Regions from separate parts of the Variovorax sp. Soil_C_39 genome, predicted to be linked through region 2. Evidence: riboswitches for the same ligand, from Rfam matches in the RefSeq annotation. Region 2 holds a riboswitch; the other holds the start of a gene.
What was found. A riboswitch is a leader RNA that binds a small molecule or an ion and turns the genes downstream of it on or off. The one in region 2 is predicted to bind S-adenosylhomocysteine.
Positions count from the first base shown of each region.

Region 1: another riboswitch for S-adenosylhomocysteine. It lies ahead of ahcY (adenosylhomocysteinase); the one in region 2 lies ahead of metH (methionine synthase).

Region 1 covers NZ_JBDGJQ010000011.1:91,925-103,587, forward strand. The annotation lists gene AC3A6J_RS23370 (amino acid ABC transporter ATP-binding protein) at 1-334, opposite strand, end outside; partial or broken gene AC3A6J_RS23375 (M20/M25/M40 family metallo-hydrolase) at 356-1,168, opposite strand; gene AC3A6J_RS23380 (GntR family transcriptional regulator) at 1,171-1,569, shown strand; gene AC3A6J_RS23385 (FadR/GntR family transcriptional regulator) at 1,476-1,799, shown strand; gene phaP (TIGR01841 family phasin) at 1,815-2,315, opposite strand; S-adenosyl-L-homocysteine riboswitch at 2,471-2,539, shown strand; gene ahcY (adenosylhomocysteinase) at 2,608-4,047, shown strand; gene AC3A6J_RS23400 (TlyA family RNA methyltransferase) at 4,047-4,856, shown strand; gene metF (methylenetetrahydrofolate reductase [NAD(P)H]) at 4,867-5,691, shown strand; gene AC3A6J_RS23410 (septal ring lytic transglycosylase RlpA family protein) at 5,703-6,398, shown strand; gene AC3A6J_RS23415 (23S rRNA (adenine(2030)-N(6))-methyltransferase RlmJ) at 6,417-7,358, opposite strand; gene rplM (50S ribosomal protein L13) at 7,575-8,006, shown strand; gene rpsI (30S ribosomal protein S9) at 8,019-8,411, shown strand; gene erpA (iron-sulfur cluster insertion protein ErpA) at 8,596-8,961, shown strand; gene AC3A6J_RS23435 (anhydro-N-acetylmuramic acid kinase) at 9,049-10,185, opposite strand; gene AC3A6J_RS23440 (peptidoglycan DD-metalloendopeptidase family protein) at 10,241-11,581, opposite strand.
Region 2 covers NZ_JBDGJQ010000005.1:6,341-18,003, forward strand. The annotation lists gene AC3A6J_RS14255 (6-hydroxynicotinate reductase) at 1-1,252, opposite strand, end outside; gene AC3A6J_RS14260 (ferredoxin--NADP reductase) at 1,569-2,342, shown strand; gene AC3A6J_RS14265 (TetR/AcrR family transcriptional regulator) at 2,363-3,139, shown strand; gene AC3A6J_RS14270 (amidohydrolase family protein) at 3,085-4,284, shown strand; gene AC3A6J_RS14275 (GtrA family protein) at 4,289-4,687, opposite strand; gene AC3A6J_RS14280 (glycosyltransferase family 2 protein) at 4,684-5,655, opposite strand; gene AC3A6J_RS14285 (ArnT family glycosyltransferase) at 5,652-7,463, opposite strand; gene metH (methionine synthase) at 7,507-10,221, opposite strand; S-adenosyl-L-homocysteine riboswitch at 10,281-10,384, opposite strand; gene AC3A6J_RS14295 (PACE efflux transporter) at 10,434-10,898, opposite strand; gene AC3A6J_RS14300 (LysR family transcriptional regulator) at 11,002-11,663, shown strand, end outside.

The DNA of each region.
Region 1 (11,663 bases), on a different contig from region 2:
CGCCGGCCGAGCGCTTCAGCACCTTCTGCTGCGCGATCGAGAGGTTCTCCTCGATCGACAGGTGCGGAAAGAGCTCGAAGTGCTGGAACACCATGCCCACGCGCGCGCGCAGCTTGTTGAGGTCGGTCTTGGGGTGGCCCACCGAGACGCCGTCGACGGTGATGCTGCCGCTCTGGAACGGCTCCAGCGCGTTGACGCATTTGATGAGCGTGGACTTGCCCGAGCCCGAAGGCCCGCAGACCACCACCACTTCGCCCTTGCGGACCTGGGTGGTGCAGTCGGTCAGCACCTGGAAGGCGCCGTAGTGCTTGTTGACGTGGCTGATGTCGATCATGGCGGGTTCCTGCGCAGTGCTTCAGCGCGCGAGCAGTTGATGGAGAACGTTGGCGACCACGCAGGTGGCGCGGCGCAGGTCGTCGAGCGGCACGCGCTCGTCGGCACGGTGGCCGTTGGCCTCGAGCAGCGACTCGGGGCCGGCGCCGTACATCACGGTCGGGATGCCGGCCTCGCTGTAGAGGCGCGCGTCGGTGTAGAGCGGCACGCCGATCGGCGTGACCGGCTTGCCCATCACCTCGCTGGCCTCGCGGCACACCAACGCGGCAAAAGCGTCGGCGCCAGGCGCGGGCGCGAACGGCCGCGCCAGCAGGATCTGGCGGATCTCCACCGAGATGCCGGGCAGGCCGCGGCAGGCGACCTCGATCACCTCACGCAGCGCGGCCTCGACGGCCTCGGGCGATTCCTCCGGAACGATGCGGCGGTCGATGCGCAGGCTCAGCTTGTCGGCCACCACGTTGGTGTTGATGCCGCCCTCGATCAGGCCGACCACCATCGTGGGATGGCCGATGCCGGGCGTGCGCGAGGGGTGTGCGGCGAGGCCGTCGCGGTAGCGGTAGAGCGCGGGCAGCAGCGTGGCCGCGGCTTCGATCGCGTCATGGCCGGTGTCGGGCCGCGCGGCATGCGCCGAGGTGCCGCGCAGCGTCACCTCGAGGTGCAGGCAGCCGTTGTGCGCCACCACCACGTGGTGCGAGAAGGCGGCCGACAGCACGTAGTCGGGCCGGCTCAGGCCTTTCGACAGGATCCAGCCGGGGCCGGTCATGCCGCCGGTTTCCTCGTCGTAGGTCAGGTGCAACTCGACCGCGCCGGCCAGCGCGGTGCCCGAGGCGGCCAGAGGTGCGCTCCGCCAGCCTCGCGGAGCAGGCCTACGAACGGCTGCGCATGCTGATCCTCGACCGCCAGATCTCTCCGGGCAGCCCACTGCAGGAGGCCAGGCTGGCCGAAGACCTGCGCATTTCGCGCACGCCCATGCGCGAGGCGCTGGTGCGGCTCGCGGGCGAAGGCCTGCTGGTGCGGCGCGATGCGCGCTCGTATGCGGTGCGGGCGCTCGGCACCAAGGAGTACTTCGACTGCATGCGCGCACGCGAGGTGATCGATGCGAGGCCATCGCGCTTGCAGTCGGCAAGATCACCGACGCCGAGATCGAAACGCTCGAAGCCGAGATCCACGCACTGGGCGAGGGCGAGCACAGCGAGACGGAGCACTGGCATTTCGACGACCGCTTCCACCTGCTGATCGCCAACGCCAGCGGCAACGTGGTGTTTCCGCGGCTGGTGGAAGAGCTGCGGGTCAACGCGCGCCTGTTCCGGCTTCACAGCCCGCTGCACCGCCACAGCGAAAACCACGACGAGCACCGCGAGATCGTGGGCGCGCTGCGCACCCGCAACGCTGAAAGTGCCCGCACGGCCATGCGCGAGCACCTGCGCAGCCTCCAGGAAGACGTCCGGCGCGCGCTGATCGACTGAGCGGCGCCCAAGCGCCTACTTGCGCTTGAGCATCTGCGTCACTTCGTCGACGTTGGCCTGGATGCGCTGGCGCACAACCTCGAACGCGTCGGCCTGCGACTTGGCGGCGAGGCCGGCGAGTTCCTGGATGTCGTCCACCGCGCGCTGAAACGACTGCCGACCGAGCTCGTCGAGCTTGGCGAGATTCTCCTTCGCATCCTTGCCGGGCATGCCCTTGGCCGCGGTCTGCCATTCGCCGATGGCCTGCTTGATCATCTCGGTCTGCCGCTGCACCACCGTCTGCAGGCCCTGGAACGACTTCTCGTTGGCCTGCATCAGCGCCTGCAGGTCCTTGCGGCTGCTTTCCAGCACCTTGCCGGCACCGCCCGTGAGGTCGAGGTCCTGCAGGCGGTCGGCCATGGCCTTGAGGGGGTTGAACATCTCCGCGGCGCCGGGGGGCGTCTTCTTCGTGTCGGTGGCGCTTGCGTTGCTGCTCGCGGTGGTCTTGCGGGGGGCGGCTTTCCTGGCAGTGGCCATGGTGACATCTCCTGTTGCGTCGTGTGAGGAAGAGAGAGAAAGGCTTGGCCGCCCGGGCGGCGAAGTGCCGCCGCCACGATACGCCGGCTGCCCGTTTTTCTCAATGTGGGAAGTCCCGCCGATTGGCCCCGGAAGGCCTCACGCTTACAATCCCCGATTCCGAGGAGCGTTGCAGCGCCATCAGGCGTGAGGCTCGGACCACATCGCAACCACGCTCATCCGCTGTTCTCGCGGTGAGTCTTTTTTCCCCGAACGCAGTGGCATCTTTCAAACCAGCTTTGTTGGAGTTCTCATGAGCGCTGTTCTCAAGCCCACCCCCGTCTCCTCCGCCGACCAGGCAATCGCCGACCTCTCGCTCGCTGCCTGGGGCCGCAAGGAAATCAGGATCGCCGAAACCGAAATGCCCGGCCTGATGGCCATCCGCGAGGAGTTCTCGAAGGCGCAGCCGCTCAAGGGTGCGCGCATCACGGGCTCGCTGCACATGACGATCCAGACCGCGGTGCTGATCGAGACGCTGCAGGCGCTCGGTGCCGAGGTGCGCTGGGCCTCGTGCAACATCTTCTCGACGCAGGACCATGCCGCCGCCGCGATCGCCGCCGCAGGCACGCCGGTGTTCGCGATCAAGGGCGAGTCGCTGAAGGACTACTGGGACTACACCCACGCGATCTTCGACTTCGGTCCCAAGGGCTCGAAGGGCGAAGGCCCGAACATGATCCTCGACGACGGCGGCGACGCCACGCTGCTGATGCACCTGGGCCAGCGCGCCGAGAAGGATCTCGGCGTGCTCGCCAACCCGGGCAGCGAGGAAGAGCGCATCCTCTACGCGGCCATCAAGGCCAAGCTCGCGGTCGATGCGACCTGGTACACGCGCAAGTCGGCAGAGATCATCGGCGTGACCGAGGAAACCACCACCGGCGTGCACCGCCTCAACGAGATGAGCGCCAAGGGCACGCTGCTGTTCCGCGCCATCAACGTGAACGACTCGGTCACCAAGAGCAAGTTCGACAACCTGTACGGCTGCCGCGAGTCGCTGGTCGACGGCATCAAGCGCGCGACCGACGTGATGATCGCCGGCAAGGTCGCCTGCGTGGCCGGCTACGGCGACGTGGGCAAGGGCTCGGCCCAGGCACTGCGCGCGCTGAGCGCCCAGGTGTGGGTGACCGAGATCGACCCGATCAACGCCCTGCAAGCCGCGATGGAAGGCTACAAGGTCGTCACCATGGAATATGCCGCCGACAAGGCCGACATATTCGTGACGACCACGGGCAACAAGGACGTCATCACGCACGACACGATGGTGAAGATGAAGGACCAGGCCATCGTCTGCAACATCGGCCACTTCGACAACGAAATCGATGTCGCGTCGATCGAGAAGTACGAGTGGGAAGAGATCAAGCCGCAGGTCGACCACATCACCTTCCCCGACGGCAAGAAGATCATCCTCTTGGCCAAGGGCCGGCTCGTGAACCTGGGCTGCGGCACGGGCCACCCGAGCTTCGTGATGTCGTCGTCGTTCGCCAACCAGACCATCGCGCAGATCGAGCTCTTCACCAAGCCCGACGCCTACCAGGCCGGCAAGGTCTACGTGCTGCCCAAGCACCTCGACGAGAAGGTCGCGCGCCTGCACCTGAAGAAGGTCGGCGCCATGCTCACCGAGCTGACCGACGCGCAGGCCGCCTACATCGGCGTGGACAAGAACGGCCCCTACAAGCCGGACACGTACCGCTACTGATGCGCGCCGACCAGCTGCTGGTGGAACGCGGCCTTGCCGCCTCGCGCTCGCAGGCCGTGCGGCTCATTGCCGGCGGCATGCGCTGGCGCGATGCGGGCACGGCCGACGCATGGCGCACCGTCGTGAAGAACCGCGACGAGGTGCCGGAGTCCGCCGAGCTCGCGCTCGACGATGCGGCCGAGGCGCGCTACGTCTCGCGCGGCGGGCTCAAGCTCGAAGGCGCACTGGCCGTGAGCGGGGTGGACCCGGCCGGCCTGCTGTGCCTCGACGTCGGCCAGTCGACCGGCGGTTTTACCGACTGCCTGCTGCAGCGCGGCGCGGCCCGGGTGGTGGGCGTCGATGTCGGCCACGGGCAGCTGCATGCGAAGCTGCGCGAGGACGAGCGCGTGCTCGCCATCGAGGGTGTCAATGCGCGTGCGCTGTCGGCGGAGGACCTGCAGGACAAGGGCGAGGATGAGGAAGAGGGCGCCGCAGAGACCGACGCGCCAGCCGAACCGCGCTTCGACCTGATCGTCGGCGACCTGTCCTTCATCTCGCTCACGCTGGTGCTGCCGGCCGTGGTGCAGTTCCTGGCCGCAGACGGCCGCCTGCTGATGCTCGTCAAGCCGCAGTTCGAGCTGCAGCCCGGGCAGGTCGGCAAGGGCGGTATCGTGCGCGATCCGGCGATGTACGAGATCGTCGAGAAGCGCCTGCGCGACGCCTGCGAGGCGCTCGGCCTGCGCGTGGTGCAGTGGTTCGAGAGCCCGATCGCCGGTGGCGACGGCAACCGCGAGTTTTTCATCCATGCCGTCCCTGCGGACGGCGCCTGAGGGGACGCCTGTGCGCCTTCCGCTGAGTTTCGAATTCTTTCCGACCAAGACGCCCGAGGGCGCGGTCAAGCTGCGCGCGGTGCGCCAGCAGCTCTATGCGCGCAAGCCCGAGTTCTGCTCGGTGACCTACGGCGCCGGCGGCTCCACGCACCAGGGCACCTTCGGTGCGGTGCAGGAGATCCTGTCCGAAGGCGTCGACGCCGCCAGCCATTTCTCGTGCATCGGCGCCACGCGCGCCACCGTGCGCGAGCAGCTGGCCGAGCTCAAGGCCATGGGCGTCAAGCGCCTCGTGGCGCTGCGCGGCGACCTGCCGAGCGGCTACGGCGTCGGCGGCGAGTTCATGTACGCGAGCGACCTCGTGGCCTTCATCCGCGAGGAGACCGGCCGCGACTTCCACATCGAGGTGGCCTGCTACCCCGAAGTGCATCCGCAGGCGCGCTCGCCCGAAGCCGACCTTCAAGCCTTCGCCGCCAAGGTGAAGGCCGGCGCCGATTCGGCGATCACGCAGTACTTCTTCAGCCCCGAGGCGTACTTCCGCTTCGTCGACGACGTGCGCAAGTTCGGTCTCGATACGCCGATCGTGCCCGGCATCATGCCGATCACCAGCTCGACGCAGCTCATGCGTTTTTCCGATGCGTGCGGCGCCGAGATCCCGCGCTGGATCCGCTTGCGGCTGCAAGGCTTCGGCGACGACACCGCATCGATCAAGGCCTTCGGCCTCGATGTGGTGACCGAACTCTGCGCGCGCCTGCGCGATGCCGGCGCGCCGGCGCTGCACTTCTACACGATGAACCAGTCGGCGGCGACGCTGGCCGTGCTGGAGCGCCTCGACTGATGGCGTGGGGCGTGCGATCGGGAAACCCGTTGCGCGTCGCGCTCGTCGCCGTGACCTGCGCGCTGGCCGGCTGCGCCATGCCGCCTGCGACAGAAGGCGCGGCAACGACGGGCGAAAAGAGTGAAAGCGAAGTCCGCCTGCTGCCGCTCCAGCGCAAGCTGTCGGTCCCGGCGGGCGCCGCGCCGCGCTCGAACGTGCCGTCGGTTCGGTACGACCTGGCGGTGTCCGAGATGGACGGGCCCGAGGACGACGGCGTGCCGGGCGACAGCGCGCCGCGCAAGATCTTCGAGCGCGGCGGAGCCTCGTGGTACGGCATTCAGTTCCATCGGCGCAAGACGGCCAGCGGCGAACTCTTCGACATGGGCGCCATGACGGCGGCGCACAAGACGCTGCCGTTCAACACCCGCGTCTGCGTGCGCAGCCTCGTCAATGGCAGCGAGGTGCTGGTGCGCATCACCGACCGCGGGCCCTTCACCCAGGGACGCATCATCGACCTGAGCCGCGCGGCCGCCGAGCGCATCGACCTGATCAGCCTCGGCATCAAGCAGGTGGCGCTGACCATCATCGACCAGCACGGCATGCGCTGCGGCGGCGAGGCTGTGGAGCCGGGGGAGACCACGATGGCGCAGGCGCCAGGAACCGATGCTGAAGCGCCGGCCAAGCCGGCGCGCCGCAAGGTGAGCGCACAGAAACGCCGCCGCCCGTAAGGGGCTGCGAGCGGTGCCTCAGCCGCCCGCGTCGAGCGAGAACCCCGCGTTTCGGTCCTGCGCGAGCCGTTCCGCGAGCTGCGGCAGGGCAGCGGCCAGCTGCGGTTTCAGCGTGTACGGCGGGTTGATCAGGAACATGCCGCTGGCAGGCAGCCCAGGACGTTGGGTCTCGCCCGTGGGCGTGACGCTCAGCTTGCTCGACTTGACCGTGAGCGTGGCGTGCAGCCACGGCTTGCCGGCCTTGGTTGCCAGGGTCTTGAGCCGGCGCGGCAGATCGTGCGCCTCGGGGCGCGGAATGATCGGATACCAGATCGCGTAAGTTCCCGTCGCGAAGCGCTTGAGCGCCTCGGCCGTGAAGTCGAGCACGCGACCGTAGTCGGTCTTCATCTCGTAGCTCGGGTCCATCAGCACCAGCGCGCGGCGCGACGGCGGCGGCAGGAACTTGGTGGCGCTGCCGAAGCCGTCTTCGGGCAGCACCGCGATCTGCCGGCCCGCCTCGAGCTGCGCGATGTTGGCGTCGAGCGTGCGGGCATCGGTCGGATGCAGTTCGAACAGCTTGAGCCGGTCGTGGTCGCGCAGCAGGTGCTGCACGATGAACGGCGAGCCGGGGTAGACGCGCGCGCCGCCCTTGGGGTTGAAGTCGTGGATCACGCCGAGGTAGCGCGCGATCGCATCGGCGAGCGGGGCTTCGGCCGCGGCGGCCGGCTTCTTTTTGGCCTCCGCCGCAGGCGCGGCCGCCGGCTTGTCGTTCGGCACCAGCCGCAGGATGCCTTCGGCCGCCTCGCCGCTGGTGCCGGCATAGTCGCCGTCGAGCCGGTACAGGCCGGCGCCGGCATGGGTGTCGACCACGGTGAGCGCGGTCTCTTTCTCGAGCAGGTGCTCGAGCGTGGCAATCAGCACCGTGTGCTTGAGCACGTCGGCGTGGTTGCCGGCATGGAAGGCGTGGCGGTAACTGAACATGGGTCGATGGTAACGGCAAGGCGGTCGCAGGGCAGGTATTTGCCCGCATTGGCCGGTTCTTCGTATAATGGCAGGCTTCGCAGCGTTTCAGCAGTCCCGCGGCGAAGGCGCATTCTCCGCTCTGCGGGCATTGTGCAACCCACCTAAGAGATTCCCATCAGAGGAACGCCGACCGTGGAAAAGGGCTCGCCAAACCCTCTTTTCAAGAGAAAACTCATGACCAAAACGTTCAGCGCCAAGCCCGCTGACGTGACGCACGAGTGGTTTGTGATTGACGCGACCGACAAGGTCCTCGGACGAGTAGCCAGCGAAGTTGCTCTCCGTTTGCGCGGCAAACACAAGGCCATTTACACGCCTCACGTCGATACCGGTGACTTCATCGTCATCATCAACGCCGCGCAACTGCGCGTCACCGGCGCCAAGTCCATCGACAAGGTGTACTACCGTCACTCGGGCTACCCGGGCGGCATCAGTGCCACCAACTTCCGCGACATGCAATCCAAATTCCCGGGCCGCGCCCTGGAAAAGGCCGTCAAGGGCATGCTGCCCAAGGGTCCGCTTGGCTACGCGATGATCAAGAAACTCAAGGTGTACGGTGGTGCAGAGCACCCGCATACCGCCCAACAGCCCAAAGTGCTGGAACTGTAAGGAGCCTTGAGAATGATTGGTGAATGGAACAATGGCACCGGCCGTCGCAAATCGAGCGTCGCCCGTGTGTTTCTGAAGAAGGGCACCGGCAAGATCACGGTCAACGGCAAGGACATCCAAGAGTTCTTCGGCCGCGAAACCTCGATCATGATTGCCAAGCAGCCCCTGGTGCTGACCAACAACACCGAAGCGTTCGACGTCATGGTCAACGTGGCGGGCGGCGGCGAATCGGGCCAGGCCGGCGCCACGCGCCACGGCATCACCCGTGCGCTGATCGACTACGACGCAAGCCTCAAGCCGGTGCTGAGCCAGGCCGGCTACGTCACGCGCGATGCACGTGAAGTCGAGCGTAAGAAGGTCGGCCTGCACTCTGCACGCCGCCGCAAGCAGTTCAGCAAGCGCTGATTCTGTTCGCTGCGAACAAGAACGAGCCGCCTCCGGGCGGCTTTTCTTTTTCTACCGCGCCTTGGTCCGGCGGCGTTCGACCCCACTTCCAATGGGTGCTCGGTGCCGCCGTCCACCCAGGAATGCGGCATTGCAGTAGCATTGGTTCATTGGCCGCATGTACGGCCCCCAAGGAGTTACCCCCATGAGCGCTGTTGCCGAAAACATCCAGACCCAAATGCCCGAGCCGATCGTCTTCACCGACAGCGCGGCCGCCAAGGTGGCCGACCTGATCGCCGAAGAGGGCAATCCCGAGCTCAAGCTGCGCGTGTTCGTGCAGGGTGGAGGCTGCTCGGGCTTCCAGTACGGTTTCACCTTCGATGAAATCACCAACGAAGACGACACGACCATGACCAAGAACGGCGTGTCGCTGTTGATCGACGCCATGAGCTACCAGTACCTGCTCGGCGCCGAGATCGACTACAAGGAAGACCTGCAGGGCGCCCAGTTCGTGATCAAGAATCCGAACGCCACCAGCACCTGCGGCTGCGGCTCGAGTTTCTCGGCCTGATCGGCCTTCCGCCGCCTTTCGAAGCCGCCTTCGGGCGGCTTTTTGCTGCGCGGCCTGTGTCAGGCCGGGGCTGAGTGCCCGCGCGGCTCAGGCCGCCGGATAGACCGCGCCGAGCACGCGCGGGCCGCGCGCGCCGGTCACGCTCGCCAGGTTGCCGGGCTCCCGCCGCAGCGTGCAGCGCGCGAGCCAGGCGAAAGCCGCGGCTTCGACCTGCAGCGGCGGCAGGCCGTGCGCCGCGGAGGTGTCGATCGTCACCGCCGGCAGCAGGCCGCGCAGCCGGGCCAGCAGATGATCGTTCAACGCGCCGCCGCCGCAGACGATCAGCAATCTGGTGCCACTGGCGTGGCGAAGCAGGTCGGCGGCGCAGGCGCTCGCGGTGAACGCCGCGAGCGTGGCCTGCACGTCGGCCGGGGCGGCGTCCGCGGCGGCATCGCCGAGGGCCGCGGCGAGCCAGGTGGGGTTGAACAGGTCGCGGCCGGTGCTCTTGGGCGGCGGCTTGGCGAAATAAGGGTCCGATTGCAGGCGTGCGAGCAAGTCCGGCAGCAGCCGTCCGCTCGCCGCCCAGTGGCCGGCGCGATCGAAAGCCTCGCCGGTATGGCGCTGGCACCAGTGGTCCATCAGGGCATTGCCGGGGCCGCAATCGAAGCCGAGCACCGCAGGGCCGGCCGCTGCCGCACGGCTCGCCGGCAGCAGGCTCAGGTTCGAGATGCCGCCGATGTTGAGCACTGCGACCGCTTCGCCGGCGCGACCGAACAGCGCGCGGTGGAACGCCGGCACAAGGGGCGCGCCTTGCCCGCCGGCCGCGAGGTCGCGGCTGCGAAAGTCCGCGACCACGTCGATGCCGGTCAGCTCGGCCAGAAGCGAGGGGTTGTTGATCTGCAGCGTGTAGCCGACGCCATCGAACTCGGTCGGCCGGTGGCGCACGGTCTGTCCGTGGGCACCGACAGCAACGACGGCGCTGGCGGGCGTTGCGCTGTCCGCGAGCAGCCGGTCGACGACTTCGGCGTAAATGCGCGCCAGGCCGCTGCCGGCGAGCGCGGCGCGATGGAGTTCGTTGTCACCGGGGGTGTTGAGCGCCATCAGTTCGGCACGCAACGCGGCATTAAAAGGGGCCGTGGCGTAGGCCCGCACGGCGATGCCGTCGTTCGAGAAATCGGCCAGCACGCCGTCGACCCCGTCGAGCGACGTGCCCGACATCAGGCCGATGAACAGCTCGGCAGGCATGTCTTGCTGCGAAACTCCGGCGGGCGTGGCGCCGCAGCCTAGTAGGCGCCGCCGCTCAGTCGGCGCTGGCCTGGATGACCGAGAACGCGGCGGCCAGTTCGGTGCGGGCACCGACGGCCACGCGCTCGAATGCCGGACGCATGGCGGCGGTGATCGGCGCGCCGCCTTCCTGGGCGATCGACGCAGGGTTCTGGTATTCGCCGTTCACGCGGAACTCGAAATGCAGATGGGGGCCCGTCGCCCAGCCGGTGGAGCCCACGGCGCCGATCTTCTGGCCCTGGCTGATGCTCTCGCCGGTCTTGACCTCGATCCGGCTCAGGTGGGCGTAGGCCGTCTGCTGGTTGTTGCGGTGCTTGATGATGACGATGTTGCCGTAGCCGCTCTGCGTTCCCGCGAAATCGACCATGCCGTCGCCGACGCTGCGCACCGCGGTGCCGGTCGGGGCGGCGTAGTCGACGCCGTTGTGCTGGCGCCAGCTGTTCAGGATCGGATGCATGCGCATCGCAAAGCCGCTCGACACCCGCGTGAACTCGACCGGCGAGCTCAGATAGGCCTTGCGCAGGCTGTCGCCGTTCGGGCGGTAGTAGCTGCCCTTCTGACCCGGGGGCTGGAACCAGACGGCCTGGTGGATCTTGCCGTTGTTCTCGAACTCGGCCGAGAGCACGCGGCCGCTGCGCAGCGCCTGACCGTCGGCTTCGAAGGTCTCGTAGACCACGGCAAAGCGGTCGCCCTTGCGCAGCGCGCGCACGTCGACGTCGCCGGCGAAGATGTCGGCCAGCTGGGTTGCCACGTTGTCGGGAATGCGCGCGTCGTCGGTGGCCGCGAACAGCGAGGAGCGGATCGTGCCGCTCGCGAGGCGCGAGCCCGGGGTCAGCTCGTCGTTTTCGGTGAGCGCGACGAAGCCGGAGGGCGTGCGCTCGATGACGAAGCGCTTGAAGCTGCCGTCACCATCGGGAATCCAGCGCGCGCTGAGCTTCTGGAGCTGGTTTTCCTGCGTGGCCTCGGCCGTGACGGTGCGTCCGGCGCGGGCGAAGAGGGCCTTGCGCGCATCGCCGCTGCTGCGAACGAACGCGGCGGCGGCCGGGTCGGAAATGCCCAGCCGCTTCAGCAGCGCCTCGGCCGTGTCGCTCGAGCGCGTGACGTCGGTGCGAAACAGCGTGAAGCTGAAGCTCTCGAGCGACTCGCTCTGTTCCGCGAAGGACAGGGGCGAGACCGCCTCGAGCACTTGCTGCACGGGAAGGTCGGATGCGTCGGGGCCGAGGGAGGCCACCGCCAGGGTTCCGGCGCTCAGCAAAGCCGCCGCAATGGCCGCGGTGATCTGCTTGGGGTAGGTCCGGAACGTATAGGCCACGCGAGAAGCCAGGAGCTCCTCGGCGGCAAGAATGCCTTTGATCAAACTGTGAATTCCAGCTCAGGTTCTGCAAATCCGTGCTGCAGAAGCCCAGGGCGGACAGGGCGGCAGGACGGTGCGGAAAGCA
Region 2 (11,663 bases):
AGCTGCCGCCCGCACCACCGAGGAACAGCACCGTGCACAGCGATGGTTCGCAGTTCTCGCCGATGCGCTCGACGATGCGGCGTACGTCGGGCGGCATCGGCTGCTCGACGGGCTTGAGCGCATCGTCGAGCACGTACCACTGCGCATGCTCGCCGGTGGTCGATGTCATCAACAGGCGCAGGCCGGGGCGCGCCACGCCCTCCTCCCAGCCCTCGATGATGGCCAGCGGGTCGGCGATGTCGGTGCCGCCCCAGCCGTTGCCCGGGTTCGCGACCTGGAAGTAGCGCCCCGGCGTAGACTTGCGCCCCAGCATCTGGATGCCCGAAGGCGGCATGTCGAGGCAGCGCCCGGCCTGGTGCTCGGTCAGCACGCCGGTGATGTGGTCGTCGACCACCACCACCTCGTCGGCCACGCCCGCGAACTGGCGCGCGAAGATGCCGACCGCGGCCGAGCCGCAGCCCACGCGCATGCGCTGCTCCTCGACGCCGTTGACGATGGGCGCGCGGCCGGCCTGGACCACGAGCGTGGAGCCGCCGTCGATGGTGCACTCCACCGCCTTCTTGTTGCCGAGCAGCTGCATCAGCTCGACCGTCATGCGGCCCTCTTTCTTGCTGCCGCCCGTGAGGTGGTGCACGCCGCCGAGCGACAGCATCTGCGAGCCGTATTCGGCGGTGGTGACATGGCCCACGACTTCGCCGCGGTAGCGCACATTGGCCTGCTCGGGACCGAGGAAGCGGTCGGTGTCGATCTTCACCTTGAAGCTGCAGTAGCTGAAGATGCCTTCGGTGACGACCGTGACCATGTCGACGCCCTCGGCCTTCGAGGCCACGATGAAGGGCGCGGGCTTGTAGTCGGGATAGGTGGTGGACGAGCCCACGCCGGTCACGAAGACCTGGTCGGCATGCAGCAGGTCGCCGTTCCAGTCGGGAGCGCCGGCCTCGGCGCCCTCGGCGGCCGTGGCGCCGGGCCGGTCGAAGGGCACCAGCGCGGGCGTCTCGGCGGCGAGCTCGCGGCGCAGCAGCACCACGGGGTCGACGCGCACCAGCACGCCCTCGCGGTTGGCATAGCGGTCGCAGGCGCCGGTGCGGCCCTCGGAGATCTGGCACAGCACCGGGCAGGCGTTGCACTCGACCTTGGCGGTGCTCATCTTCTCGTTGCGCGGCGGGGCCTTGCCGAAGGCGCTGGCGCCGGCTTCGAAGGCCACCGGCATGTCCATGCCGGGCAGTCCGTCTGTCTTGGTGTGTTCGGTCATCGGGGCGATCTCGTGGGCAGTGTGCGGAGGCAGCAGGTCCGGTGGGGTTTGCAACAAACGTGCCGTCTGCCCGCTTGTGCGCCGCCTGCCGTTTGTGTAGCATTCCCTACACTTTCATGTTGCGTTCACTACATTCGAGACCAATGTAGCAAACGGGCCCGGTGCTTGCAATGGTGTTTTCTCGCGGTGTTCATCGGGGTTTTTCCGACCAACGACAATGGAGGGTTCGCAGCCGGCCGGGGCTTGCCGCCCCTTCAAGGTGCATTCCGGCTCAGCCATCCTCACTGTCCACAACCCAACAACTCTTGAGTTCCGTATGAGTGCATTCAGCGAAGAACGCGTCCTGAGCGTCCACCACTGGACCGACCGCCTGTTCACCTTCACCACCACGCGCGACCCGGCGCTGCGTTTTTCGAACGGCCATTTCACGATGATCGGGCTGAAGGTCAACGGCAAGCCCCTGCTGCGTGCCTACAGCATCGTGAGCCCCAACTACGAGGAACACCTCGAGTTCCTGAGCATCAAGGTCGAAGAGGGCCCGCTCACTTCGAAGCTGCAGCACATCCAGGTCGGCGACACCATCATCGTCGGGCGCAAGCCGACCGGCACGCTGCTGATCGACTACACGCTGCCGGGCAAGCGCCTCTACCTGTTCGGCACGGGCACCGGCCTCGCACCGTTCATGAGCGTGATCCGAGACCCCGAGACCTACGAAAAGTTCGAACAGGTCATCCTGGTGCACGGCGTGCGCCAGGTCGACGAGCTGGCCTACCACGACCTCGTCACCGACCACCTGCCCAAGCACGAGTTCCTGGGCGAGATGATCGAAAAGCAGCTGCTCTACTACCCCACGGTCACCCGCGAGGAGTTCCGCAACCAGGGCCGCATCACCGACCTGATCGAGACCAACAAGCTCACCGACGACCTCGGCCTGCCCGCGATCAATCCGGTGGAAGACCGCGTCATGCTCTGCGGCAGCCCCGGCTTGCTGGTCGACCTGAAGCACATCCTCGAGAAGCGCGGCTTCAAGGAAGGCAACACCTCCACGCCGGGCGACTTCGTCGTAGAGCGCGCCTTCGCCGAGAAGTAGCCAGGTCCGCCGCGCGAACGATGGCCGACAGCCGCAGCACCGCAGCCGCCAAGCCCCAGCGCCGCACCGGCGTGCGCGAGGCCGCGGCGCAGGCCACGCGCGACAGCATCCTGAAGGCGGCGACCAAGGTCTTCGCGAAATACGGCTACGACGGCGGCAGCGTGGAGAAGATCTCCAAGGCCGCGAAGTCGTACGACCGCATGATCTATTACTACTTCGGCAGCAAGGAAGGCCTGTTCATCGCGGTGCTCGAAGGCATCTACCAGCGCATGGACGATGCGGAGGCCGCGATCGCGCTCGATGCCTCGCGGCCAGTCGAGGCGCTGACCGAAGTGATCCGCTTCGTGCTCGGCTACTACCGCAGGAATCCCGAGTTCGTGACGCTGCTCAACACCGAGAACCTGCACAAGGGCCGGCACATCTCGAAGTCGCTGCGGGCGCGCGAGTATTCGTCACGCGCGGTGTCGATCCTTGCCGAGATCCTTGCGAGCGGCGCGGCGCAGGGGCTGTTCCGCCGCGACCTGGTGGCGCGCGACATCTATCTGCTGATCGCCTCGACCGGCTACTTCTACACCTCGAACCGGCACACGCTCACGGCCTTTCTCGGCGAGCCGCTGGAGTCGCCCGAGGCGATCGCTCACTGGGAAGCGTTCGTGATCGAGACGCTGCTGCGCACCGTGCGGGCCGACGAAGCCCAGGCCCCCAACAACATCACTCCACCCCACGACGAGGACAAAACCCCATGGCAGAAATCGCAACCGGCGGCAAGTCGGGCAAGGTCGTCATCCAGAACATAGGGCTCCTGCTGTCGGGCGACATCGACCGGCCCATCCTCGACGCCGACACCATCGTGGTGAACGACGGCCTGATCGTCGCGGTCGGCAAGCAGAAGGACTGCGACCTCGAAGGCGCGAAGACGGTCATCGACGCGAAGAAGACCTGCGTCGCGCCGGGCCTGATCGACAGCCACGTGCATCCGGTCTTCGGCGACTGGACGCCGCGCCAGGGACAGATCGGCTGGATCGACTCGACCATGCACGGCGGCGTGACCACCATGATCTCGGCCGGCGAAGTGCACCTGCCGGGCCGGCCGAAGGACATCGTGGGCCTGAAGGCGCTGGCCATCACTGCACAGCGTGCGTTCGACAACTTCCGTCCCGGCGGCGTGAAGGTGCTGGCCGGCGCACCGGTGATCGAGAAGGGCATGGTCGAGAGCGATTTCAAGGAACTCGCCGAAGCCGGCGTGAGCCTGCTCGGCGAAGTCGGCCTGGGCTCGGTCAAGGCCGGCTACGAGGCCAAGGAGATGGTCGCCTGGGCGCGCAAGTACGGCATCCAGAGCACGATCCACACGGGCGGGCCCTCGATTCCGGGCTCGGGCCTGATCGACAAGGACGTGGTGCTCGAGGCCGACGCCGACGTGATCGGCCACATCAACGGCGGCCACACCTCGCTGCCCGAGGCGCACGTGTGCGAGCTGTGCGAGAAGAGCTCGCGCGCGATCGAGATCGTGCACAACGGCAACGAGAAGGTGGCCATCGCGGCGGCCCGGGCGGCGCTCGAGCTCAAGTGCCCGCACCGCGTGATCCTCGGCACCGACGGGCCCGCGGGCTCGGGCGTGCAGCCACTGGGCATCCTGCGCATGATTGCGATGCTGTCTTCGATCGCGAACATCCCGGCCGAGCTGGTGTTCTGCTTCGCCACCGGCAACACCGCGAAGATCCGCAAGCTCAACTGCGGCCTCGTCGAAGTGGGCCGCGATGCCGACTTCGTGTTCATGGACCGGGCCCAGCATTCGCCCGCGCCGGGCCTGCTCGAGAGCGTGCAGCTCGGCGACATCCCGGGCGTGGGCATGGTGATGATCGACGGCATCGTGCGCTGCGGCCGCAGCCGCAACACGCCGCCCGCGACCGAGATCCCGGTGGTGGTCTCGGGCGCGCACTGAGCGGCTAGGGCCGGCGGCGCGCCTTGAAGACGAGTTGCCGCGCGGCCACGAAATTGACCACGAGCCCCGCGCAACTGCCGGCCGCGACGCCGAGCGCCGGCACCCAGCGGCCTTCGAAGGCATGCAGCACCCCCACGTAGGCGCCGTAGTTCACGGCCGCGCCGCCGAGCATGGTGACGAGATAGCCGAGGTATTCGCGCACGAGCGAGCTGCCCGACGGCCGCGCCGCGAAGGTGTAGCGCCGGTTCAGCGCCCAGGTCGCGGTGGCCGCCGCCCAGAACGACACCACGCGCGCGCCGTACCAGCCGAGCCAGGGCGCGGCGAGGTACAGCACCGCCACGTCGACCACGAAACCCGCTGCGCCGACCGCGGCGAACAGCAGGAACTCGCGGCCGGGTTTCATGCCCCGCGGCGGAACAGCCCGACGCCCGGCACCCCGAGGTAGCGCAGCCGCTTGGTTTCGCGGCGCGCGAGCCGGATCGCGTGCATCACCACGCCGCACACCATCGACAGCATGGCCGCGAGCATGGCGCCGGTCGCGAGCACCGCGGTGGGCAGGCGCGGCACCAGGCCGGTGTGCATGTAAGTGATGAGGAGCGGGATCGCCAGCGCGATCGCGCCGATGCCCAGCACCGCCGCGAAGATCGAGAAGAACTGCAGCGGCCGCTCGCTGATGAACAGCTTGCAGATGGTCCTGAGGATGCGCCAGCCGTCGCGGTAGGTCGAGAGCTTGCTGTGCGAGCCCTCGGGGCGCGTGGTGTAGGCGGTCGCGATCTCGGCATAGGGCATGCGCAGTTCGAGCGCATGCACGGTGAGTTCGGTCTCGATCTCGAAGCCCTGCGACAGCGCGGGGAACGACTTCACGTAGCGGCGCGAGAACACGCGGTAGCCCGAGAGCATGTCGGTCAGGCCGCCGCCGAAGAGCTGCGCGACGGCGCCGGTCAGAAGCCGGTTGCCGAAGCGGTGGCCGGTGCGGTAGGTGAGCGCGTTCTGGCCATCGTCGACGCGGCTGCCCACCACCATGTCGAGGTTGCCCTCCACCAGCGCATCGACCAGCCGCCGCGCGCTGGCCACGTCGTAGGTGGCGTCGCCGTCGACCGTGACGTAGACGTCGGCCTCGACGTCGGCGAACATGCGGCGCACCACGTTGCCCTTGCCGGGCGCGGCCACGTGCGTGACCCAGGCGCCGTTCGCGCGCGCGATGGCGCCGGTGTCGTCGGTCGAGTTGTTGTCGAAGACGTGGATCTCGGCCTCGGGCAGCGCCGCGCGGAACTCGGCGATCACCTGCGCGATGGAAAGCGCCTCGTTGTAGCAGGGGATGACCGCGGCGATGCGCATCGGGGCGGTGGCTGGCGTCTGGGGCTCGTTCATGGTGCGCTCGAGAGGATACGGTACGCCCGGCCGCCGTCCTGTTCGTACAGCAGGGTGAAGTGCGCGTCGAAGCCGGGCCGGGTGGCGAGCGTGGGCACCAACGAGGTCGGCATGACGATGGCGGTAAAGCCCAGGCCGGCGAGCTTGCGCGCCATGTCGCCCGGCGGCAGCAGCAAAAAGTCGCGGTAGCGCCAGGGGCCGAGCGTGTCGCCCCAGATCGGATTCGGCCCGTAGTAAATCGCCTCGTTGAGCGCGATCTGGTAGACGCGCCCGTCGGCATGCCGGCGCAGGTAGTCCATGGCGCCGTAGCCGGGCACGTTCTGCCGCAGGAAGGCTTCGCGCGTCTCTTGTGTGGGCGAGATCATCGCGATCTTCTCGGCGGTCTGGCGCATCGACACCGCGGCCAGCGCGGCCAGCAGCAGCACGGCGGCCCAGTCGGCCGCGAGGCCGAAGCGCCCCGGCGACACCACCGCCGCAGCGGCGCCGCCCGGCAGCCCGCGGCGGCCGAACATGCGGCCCAGGCCCTTGGCGATCCAGCCGAACAGCACCTGCCAGCCGATGGCCGCCGTCAGCGCGATCAGCGGGTACGAGGCCGTGAGGTAGCGCGGATAGCGCGAAGTGATGAGCCAGACGGCCACCGAATAGAAGCTGAACCAGCCGGCGGCGCGCAGCGCGGGCGAGCGCTTCCAGAGCAGGCCGAAGGGCGCGAGGAACACGGCCCAGATCAGCAGGTTGGGCCGCGCGGCATGGTCGCGCACATCGGCGACTTGCTGCACGTAGTCGGCCGGGATCCAGTCGGTGAAGCCGAACACGCGGGCGCCGATCGGGTTGAACGGGTCGCCGGTCATCACGGCATTGCGGGCATACCAATAGATGCAGGGCACGAGGAAGCAGGCCAGCGCCAGCGCCCAGGCCTTGGGCCGCCGCTCGTGCCACACGACGAACAGCGCCACCAGCGGCAGGAAGGTCAGCGCCTGGTACTTGGAACCCGCAGCCACGCCGAGCGCGAAGGCCGCCACGCCGAGCCAGCGCATGCCGCCCGCCACCGGCTCGGACTCGCGCCACCACCACAGCGCCACGCAGGCCGTGAGCACGAAGAGCGCCACGCCCATGTCGATGAGCGCATTCGAATAGTCGCCGATGCCGAGCCAGATCGCGGCGCCGATGCAGGCGGTGAGCCGGTTCGCATGCAGCATCCCGAGGCGAAAGACCATCAGCACCGAGAGCGCGCCGGCCAGTCCGTTGAGCAGGTGCGGCAGCACGTCGTCGCCGAGTTGCAGCGCGGCCGCATAGAGCAGGTTGTAGTTGTACGGGAACCAGGGGTAGCGCAGCCACTCGTGGATGCCGAGGCTGCCCTGCTCGGCCACCAGGCGCGCATAGGGCAGGTGGTACATGAGCTCGTCGAACGCGGCCGGTGGCGCGAGCGGCGCGACGATCGATGGCAGCGCCACCAGCGCGAGCGCGATGGCGGCGATCTTCTCGTTGCGCGCCCAGGGCGCCCGGGCGGCGACGGCCGCAGTGCCGCGCAGCACCCGCAGCGCGCGCCACCAGGGCCTTGCCTGCAGCGCCGCCGCCAGCACGCCCGCGCCGACCAGCGCCGCCGTGGCCTGCGGCTTGAACAGGCCGAAGACCGCGAGCAGCTGGAAGGCGCAGATGAAGAAGCCGACCCCGAGGGCCGCGGCCATGGCCGCCTCGAGCCAGGCATCGCGACGGGGCGGCGGCGCCAGGTGCGCAAGCAGCGCGCGTCCCGCGCCCCAGCAGGCGACCACGAAGACCGCCCATGCCGCGTACTGCGCGGCTGCAAACATCAGCTTCTGAATAACGACTCCCGGTGCCGGGCGGCCGGCGGGTTCAAAGGTTGGGTGCCAGCAGGCGCTCGAGTTCGGATTCGCTCTGCTTGCGCCGCGCGGCCTGGTCCTGCAGCTGGTCGTGCCCGATCTTGCCGACGTTGAAGTACGTGGCGTCGGGGTGGCTCAGGTAGAAACCGCTCACGCTGGCGGCCGGCATCATAGCGAGGCTTTCGGTGAGCGTCATGCCAATGTCCGCGCAACCCAGAAGGTCGAACATCGGGCGCTTCACGCTGTGGTCGGGGCAGGCTGGGTAGCCGGGCGCGGGGCGGATGCCGCGGTATTTCTCGGCGATCATCTCGTCATTGCCGAGCGCCTCGTCGCTCGCGTAGCCCCACAAGTCGGTGCGCGCGCGATGGTGCAGCGCCTCGGCAAAGGCCTCGGCCAGCCGGTCGGCCAGCGCCTTGAGCATGATGGCAGAGTAGTCGTCGAGGTCGTCGGTGAAGTACTTCTCCTTCTTCTCGACGCCCAGGCCCGCGGTGACCGCGAACACGCCCACGTAGTCCGCCAGGCCGCTGTCCTTCGGCGCGACGAAGTCGGCCAGGCAGCGGCTCGGGCGCATCACGCCGTCGATCACGTGCTTCTCTGCCTGCTGGCGCATGCCGTACCAGGTGAGCGCCACTTCGCTGCGCGTCTCGTCGGTATAGAGCGCGATGTCGTCGTCGTTCACCGTGTTGGCGGGCCAGAAGCCCACCACGCCGCTTGCGGTGAGCCAGCGCCCTTCGATCAGTCGCTTGAGCATGCGCTGGCCGTCGGCATAGACGCGCACGGCCTCGGTGCCGACGACCTCGTCCTTGAGGATCGCGGGGAACGGCCCGGCCAGGTCCCAGGTCTGGAAGAACGGGCCCCAGTCGATGTACTTCGCGAGCTCGGTCAGGTCGAAGTTCTTGAACACGCGCCGGCCGATGAACTTGGGCACCGGCGGCACGTAGTTCGACCAGTCGATCGGCGTCTTGTTGGCGCGCGCCTTGGCGAGCGGCCACAGCGGCACCTGCTTCTTGTTGGCGTGCTGCAGCCGCACCTTGTCGTAGTCGGCGTTGATCTCGCCGATGTAGGCGGCCGCCTGATCCGACAGCAGGCTCTGCGCCACGCTCACGCTGCGCGAGGCGTCGGGCACGTAGACCACGGGGCCTTCGTAGTGCGGTGCGATCTTCACGGCCGTGTGCACGCGGCTGGTGGTGGCGCCGCCGATCATGAGCGGGATCTTCCGGATGCGGAAATGGTCGTCCTTCTGCATCTCGCCGGCCACGTACTGCATCTCCTCGAGGCTCGGCGTGATCAGGCCCGAGAGGCCGACGATGTCCGCGCCCTCGACCTTGGCCCGGGCCAGGATCTCGTGGCACGGGACCATCACGCCCATGTTCACCACCTCGAAGTTGTTGCACTGGAGCACGACGGTGACGATGTTCTTGCCGATGTCGTGCACGTCGCCCTTCACCGTGGCGATGATGATCTTGCCCTTGGTGCGCACGTCGCGGCCCGCGGCCTCGTCCTGGCGCTTCTCTTCCTCGATGTAGGGAATGAGGTGGGCCACGGCCGACTTCATCACGCGCGCCGACTTCACCACCTGCGGCAGGAACATCTTGCCCTGGCCGAACAGGTCGCCCACGATGTTCATGCCGTCCATCAACGGGCCTTCGATCACGTGCAGCGGCCGGCCGCCCTTGGCGAGGATCTGCTGGTAGGCCTCTTCGGTGTCCTCGACGATGAAGTCGGTGATGCCGTGCACCATGGCGTGCGACAGGCGCTGGTTGACGTGCACCGGATGCTCCGGCGTGCCGCGCCATTCGAGCTTCTTGCTGTCGTCCTTGGCACCGCTCTTGGCGGTCTCGGCCACTTCGACCAGGCGCTCGCCCGCATCGGAACGGCGGTTCAGCACCACGTCTTCCACGCGCTCGCGCAAGGTCGGCTCGAGGTCGTCGTACACGCCGACCATGCCGGCGTTGACGATGCCCATGTCCATGCCGGCCTGGATCGCGTGGTAGAGAAACACGGTGTGGATCGCTTCGCGCACCGGGTCGTTGCCGCGGAAGCTGAAGCTCACGTTGGAGACGCCGCCCGACACCTTGGCGCCCGGCAGGTTCTGCTTGATCCAGCGCACCGCGTTGATGAAGTCGACCGCGTAGTTGTCGTGCTCCTCGATGCCGGTGGCGATCGCGAAGATGTTCGGGTCGAAGATGATGTCCTCGGGCGGAAAGTCCACCTCGTCCACAAGGATGCGGTAGGCGCGCTCGCAGATCTCGATTTTGCGCTCGAAGGTGTCGGCCTGGCCCTTCTCGTCGAAGGCCATCACCACCGCCGCCGCGCCATAGCGCCGCACGAGCCGGGCCTCGTGCTTGAACTTGTCGACGCCTTCCTTCATGGAGATGGAGTTGACGATGCCCTTGCCCTGGATGCAGCGCAGCCCCGCCTCGATGACGTCCCACTTCGAGCTGTCGACCATCACCGGCACGCGCGCGATGTCGGGCTCGCTCGCGATCAGGTTCAGGAAGCGCACCATCGCGGCCTTGCTGTCGAGCATGGCTTCGTCCATGTTGATGTCGATCACCTGCGCGCCGTTCTCGACCTGCTGGCGCGCCACGGCCAGCGCCTCTTCGAACTGGCCGTTCAGGATCATCCGCGCGAAGGCCTTCGAGCCGGTGACGTTGGTGCGCTCCCCGATGTTGACGAACAGCGAGCCGGCACCGATGGCCACCGGCTCGAGGCCGGACAGCTTCATCGCGGGAACGGGGGTCGTGGAAACATCACTCATCGGGGCTCACCTGTGCAGGGAAAAACGGCAGGTGAGCGTCGTTGGCGGCTTGCGCCCCGGCCAGCAGGGCGCCTTCCAAGCCTGACGGCGGGCCGCTGTGTGGGCCGCCGCTGCAACGCTCCTTGGAAGGGAGCGTGATTTTACCGGCTGCGGCAGGCGCCGCGGCCGCGCGGGGGCGTTCAGGCGCCCTGGCGCGCCATCCCGTCCGCTGGCGCGGGCGTGGCGGGGGCGGCCGAGGCCGGCAGGCCGAACACGCGGTCGAAGCCCCAGTTGAAGACGAAGGTGTAGACCAGGAAGAACACCACCAGGCCCAGGTCCATGACGAGCGCCTCCCAGAGCGACACGCCCAGGCCCCAGGCGAACAGCGGCACCAGCACCGCGATCAGGCCGCCCTCGAAGCCGATCGCATGGGCGATACGGCGGCGCAGGCTGCGCCCGCGAACCAGCTGGCGCGCTTCCCAGCGCTCGAAAAGCGCGTTGAACAGCAGGTTCCAGATCACCGCGACCACCGAGGCCGCGACGGCCAGCGCGCCCGAATGGCCGAGCCCCGCGCCCGTCATCAGCGCCAGCCCGGCGCTGGCGGCCACGATGGCGATCCCTTCGTAAAGAGCGATGTAGACGACGCGGCGTTGGATGCCCTGCATGACCTGTTCCTCTGGCAAATGAAAAAGCGATGCCTGGACTTTATTTGTGATTTGCTGATATAAAAAGTTAACTTGTTTCAGTTTTATTGATAGATCGACACCCATGGCCTTCTCCAGCGACAGCGTCGAAGTCTTTCTGGCCGTGATCGACCACGGCTCCTTCTCGGCCGCGGCGCGTGCGCTGCACAAGGTGCCGTCGGCGGTGAGCATGGCGATCGCCAACCTCGAGGCCGAGCTGGCGCTGCCGCTGTTCGACCGCAGCGGCCGCGAGCCACAGCCGACCGCCGCCGCGCGATCTCTGGAGCCGCAGGCGCGGCTGCTCGCGGCGCAGCTCAAGCAGTTGCAGGTGCAGGCGCTCGCGCTCACGCGGGGGCTCGAAGACCGCCTCACGCTGGCGATCGCGCCCGAACTGCTGGCGGCGCCCTGGAGCGGTCCGCTCGCGGCGCTCGCCGACGAATACCCGCTGCTGCAGGTCGAGGTGCTGGCGGCGCCGCAGGCCGATGCGCTGGCCCTGCTGCACAGCGGGCGCGCGCAGCTGGCGCTGGTGTTCGAGCGGCCGAGCCTCGACGGCCGCGAAGGATTCCAGGAGGTGGGCAGCGACACCATGGTGGCGGTCATGGCGCCCGGCCATCCGGTGCTGCAGGCGGCCGCGGGCCAGCGCCTGCGCGAGGAGCACCTCACGAACACGCGGCAGATCGTGGTGGCCGGACGCGACCTCGCCACCAGCGACCCGCGCTTCGTGTTCGCGCGCCATGTCTGGCGCAC